Regions from separate parts of the Gordonia sp. YC-XJ4 genome, predicted to be linked through region 2. Evidence: predicted binding sites of a transcription regulator. Region 2 holds the regulator's gene; the other holds the start of a gene.
The links. The regulator LexA, encoded in region 2, represses DNA repair genes until DNA is damaged. The targets are predictions, from matches to a motif close to CGAACANNTGTTCG.
Positions count from the first base shown of each region.

Region 1: AC5ZH6_RS21515 (HNH endonuclease signature motif containing protein) is a predicted target of LexA. The motif match lies at 1,396-1,409, and genes of this name have one in related genera.

Region 1 is NZ_CM183447.1:4,846,587-4,848,984, forward strand. It holds gene AC5ZH6_RS21500 (hypothetical protein) at 1-82, shown strand, start outside; tRNA gene AC5ZH6_RS21505 (tRNA-Phe) at 246-312, shown strand; gene AC5ZH6_RS21510 (chymotrypsin family serine protease) at 514-1,320, shown strand; gene AC5ZH6_RS21515 (HNH endonuclease signature motif containing protein) at 1,433-2,398, shown strand, end outside.
Region 2 is NZ_CM183447.1:2,551,042-2,553,439, forward strand. It holds gene AC5ZH6_RS11275 (putative PEP-binding protein) at 1-493, shown strand, start outside; gene lexA (transcriptional repressor LexA) at 531-1,262, opposite strand; gene AC5ZH6_RS11285 (LysM peptidoglycan-binding domain-containing protein) at 1,471-2,100, shown strand; gene nrdR (transcriptional regulator NrdR) at 2,159-2,398, shown strand, end outside.

The DNA of each region.
Region 1 (2,398 bases), 2.3 Mb from region 2:
ACTCGTCGAGGTCCGGCCACAGGGCAGTTTGCCCTCGACGGGACCTGCGGTCCGCGGATACACTCGTGGACAGAGTTGTTGATGGCATTGCGACTCCCACGCCCCCGGCCAGCGCGAACTGGTGCGGGGGCTTCTTTTCGGGAGTCAGACGACAACGAGGTGGGCCTCTAGTGGGCCAAAGGTCTGGTCACAGCGAACGCAACACGCTCGATGTGCTCAGTGTGGCCGAGCCGACCAGCGAAAACAGTGGAAACAGTGGAACCTAACCGCCTGAAAAGCGGAAGGTCGCCGGTTCGATCCCGGCCCTGGCCACCTGGAAAACCACCTCTCGAAGGTGGTTTTCTTTGTTTTCGGGTGCAGAGCGAGCATGAACTCCATGCGATCTCCGACGTGTCCGACAGTGTCCGCCACGACGAATCATGTTGTGCCGAAATCACTTTTCGTCCGAGGTTGCCGGTGGCACCCGATCGCGTCGGCAGGAAACACACAGCCAGGATCGCTACTCTGCCGCGTATGACCCGGCTGCGGTGGGCGATTCCGGCGGCGGTGCTGCCCTTCTTGTTCGTCGCCGCATGCGGTGGGGCGGCAGCCACATCCGACCCACGGCCGGTCACCACCCGCTTCGTCACGTTGCCCGACAGCGACGGCGGACATCCGGTCCCCTTTACCCCGACGACCGACCACACGTATCGGCCGGGCGTCACGATCGTCGACGCGACGGCATCCGGTCCAGCGTCGCAATGCACCCTCGGCTGGCCGGTCACCTCGTCGACGGGCAGCCGCGGCGACCTGACGGCCGGGCATTGCGTAAGCGGCCTGGGTCAACCCACGTGGCTGTACACCGATTCGTCCGAAACGGGCCGCCTGCCCCTCAGCCCCTACGAACTACACGAGGACGACAGCCTGGCCGACGGCACCATGCTCGACGCCGCGGCCGCATTCCTACCGCCGACTGCGACTGCAGCACAATGGGTCACCCCCATCGACGGTCACCCGATCGCCGGCGTCATGACACCCCGGGAAGCGGCCACACTGCCTCGGGGAACACCGGTCTGCATGGCCGGCGCACGCGCGGGCCTGACGTGCGGTCCGCTCCTCGACGCCAACACGCGAAGCCTCCACTGGGGTGGGTATGCCGTCGTCGGCGACTCGGGATCAGCGGTGTTCGTCGTGAACCCCGACCAGAGCGTGTGCGCGGTCGGCATCCTGCACGACGGCCCCGCTGACCGCGACAACACGATCGCCTACGTCGAGCCCGCACTCCAGAAATGGAATCTGACGATTCCGGTCACCGCGCCACACCGATTGTCGCCGTGCTGAATTCCATCCGAAAAAACTTTCGACAACCTCTTGCCAACCCGACAAACCCGGCATACACTCGAACACAACGACACACAAACAGGTGTTCGCTATCCCGGGGGGGCGAGAAATGATGGTCGACACCGCGTTACCCGACGTGTCTGGTTTGTCGACCACCCAGAAACTCGCCCTCGCCCACCGCTTGGTTGATTCGCTGGCGTCGGATGATTTGACCGGCCTGTCCAACGACGACCTGGTCGCGGTCGCTCAATCCACCGAGCAGTTGATCACCCGGGTCACCGTTCAGGGGGATCGGCAGATCGTCGAATTCTCCGACCGCCATCTGGCCCGCGAGTACGGGTTCGGGTCGATCACCGACGCCATGATCGGCTTACTCCGTGTGTCGGAACCGTGGCGGCGGTGGAAACAACTGAAAGCGACCGCCACCTTCCACACCTTCACCGGTGAGGTCGCCGCCCCCAAATATCCAGCACTGGCCGAAGCGATGGCGTCCGGGGCGGCCGGCTCCTCCCACGCCGCGGTGGTGATCGACGTGCTCGACCGTATCCCGGCGGCAGTGCCGTTCGACGAGAAAATGTCGGCCGACGCCACGATGGCCCGCTACGCGCGCACCCACACCCCCTCCGATCTCCGGATTTTGGGGGCACGGGTGTTGGCGCACCTCGACCCCGACGGCCAACTAACCGACGATGCGGATCGGCAACGCCACCGCCAGATCCGCATCGGCCGTCAAGACGCCCAAAAAATGAGTGGCCTGTCCGGGCAGATGACCCCGACTCTCACCGCGCACCTCGAAGCGGTGTTGGCGATGTGGGCGGCCCCAGGAATGAACAATCCCGGAGATCCGGAGTCCCCGACCGGGAGTCGTGAGGATGCTGATCCCGATGCGTTGGCGGCTGCTGCGGCCCGCGATCACCGTGATCAAGTGCAACGCAACCATGACGCCCTGGAAGCAGTCCTGCGCGCCGGACTGGATGTCGGTCTCGGCCCCCAATCCCATCGCGGCCTACCGCCGCATCTGATCATCAAAGCCACCCTGTCGGAGTTGATTGCGCAGACCGGGATGGGAGTCACGGCG
Region 2 (2,398 bases):
GGCCGCTGAAGCCGCCGAATTCGCTGCCGAGGTCCGCGGTCGCGGGCTGGTGGCGGGGGTGATGATCGAGATCCCCTCGGCGGCGATCCTCGCTCCGGCGATCCTCGCCGAGGTCGACTTCGTCTCGATCGGCACCAACGATCTGACGCAGTACACAATGGCCGCCGACCGGATGTCGGCCGAGCTCGCCGGGCTCACCGACCCGTGGCAGCCTGCGGTGCTCTCGCTGATCGCCACCGTCGCCGAGGCGGGCACCCGCAGTGCGACACCGGTCGGGGTGTGCGGCGAGGCCGCCGCCGATCCGCTGCTCGCGTGTGTCCTGGTCGGGCTCGGCGTCACCTCGCTGTCGAGCGCCCCGGCCGCGGCGCCCGCGGTGGGAGCGAAGCTCGCCGAGGTCGACCGCGAGGCGTGCCGCTCCGCCGCGCAGGCTGCACTGGCGACCGCCTCACCGGCCGATGCGCGTGCCGCGGCCGCGGAAGCGTTGCGCAGCTGAGCCGTTCGGCTGAGCGGGCCGGCGGGTGTGACTCCGCTCAGATGCGGCGCATCACCGTCACGACCTTGCCCAGCACCGCGGCGTCGTCGCCGGGGATGGGCTCGAACAGGTCGTTGTGCGGCATCAGCCACACATGGCCGTCCTTGCGCTTGAAGGTCTTGACCGTCGCCTCGCCGTCGATCATCGCCGCGACGATGTCGCCGTTGTCGGCGACGTTCTGTTGACGAACGACCACCCAGTCGCCGTCGCAGATGGCCGCGTCGATCATCGATTCACCGACGACGCGCAGCAGGAACAGTGACCCGTCGCCAACGAGTTCACGCGGCAGCGGGAAGACATCCTCGACGGCCTCCTCGGCCAGGATCGGCCCGCCGGCCGCGATACGTCCCAGAACCGGCACGAACGTCGGCGTGGGGAGGTTCGACGCATTCGGGTTGTCGTCGGTGGGCGTGGGATCGCCGTCCTGGACGTTCACCGCGCGGGGTCGGTTGTGATCGCGTTTGAGCAGACCCTTGCGCTCGAGGGTTCGCAGCTGATGCGCGACCGATGAGGTCGACGCCAGGCCGACGGCGTCGCCGATCTCGCGGATGCTCGGCGGATACCCGCGTTCGCGCACGGACTTGCGGATCACATCGAGCACGCCCTTCTGGCGCGGGGTGAGCGCGGCCTCGACGGCCGCGGGATCGATCGGGCCGGTCGCGACGGCGTCGTCCGGATCGGTGACGGTCGCCGCGTCGGGGTCACCCGAGCGGCCCTTCTTCTCACTCATGGGGTTCGCATCCTTTCGGTCGGTGCGCACATCCTCGCGGGGTACGCCCTGGTTGACGGGCCCTGTGGAGAGCTGAACACCGGCCAGGGTAGCCGAGGCGACAGGCAACCTCAAACATGTGTTCGACGTGTCGCGAGAAATTGTCGGTGCCCCGTGGTAGAACTCGAACATCCGTTCTTCGAATGCATGATCGAGATAGGGAGACGCCATGCCGACCGTACTTCTGCCCACCGCGCCGGGCACCAACGACCTGCCCGTTCGGTCCCGCCGGACGGCTCACCGCGCCGCCGCCGTTCGCCGCGGGGCGTCGATGCCGGCCCGCGCAACCGTCGAGCACCGGGCGCTCGAACACCGGGTGCTCGAACACCGCGCGCCCGAACACCGGTCGTCCGACCGTCGCCTCCCAGAGCGGCGCACGCTCGAGCGCGACCCGGCCCGCCGACGACCGGCATATGCGGGCCCGGCCCGGACCGGTGCGCGCCGCCTTCCGGCGGTTGCGGGCACCCGTTGCGCAACTCCGGTCGGCCCGCGGGTCACCGCGCACCGCACCGCTCGCCGTACCGGTGCGATGGTGGCCGTGCTGACCGGTGTCGCCCTGGCGCTGCTGGTGTGGCTGGTGGCCGTGGCCGGTAGCGACTACCAGCAGTCGACCACGCCGACGCCCGCGGCCACCGAGGTCGTGCACGTACGTGCCGGGGAATCGCTGAACTCGGTTGCCGCACGGGTCGCGCCCGACCTGCCCCGGCAGGCCGTCATCGACGAGATCGCGCGGATGAACGAGATGTCCGGCAGCGGGCTCCAGGTCGGTCAGGCACTGCTGGTACCCGCCTACCGGTGACGACCGGGGTAGGCGATCACACGGCTGTTCCACCGCGGTGGGGCGGTATTGTCGGTGTATGCGCTGCCCGTTCTGCAGGAATGATGACACCAAGGTCATCGACTCCCGAGTTGCCGACGAGGGGCAGGCGATCCGTCGGCGCCGCTCCTGCAGCGCATGCGGTCGCCGGTTCTCGACGGTGGAGACCGCTGTCCTGGCCGTCGTCAAACGCAATGGCGTCACCGAGCCCTTCAGCCGCGAGAAAGTGATGCGTGGGGTCCGACGCGCGTGTCAGGGACGCCAGGTCGACGAGGACGAT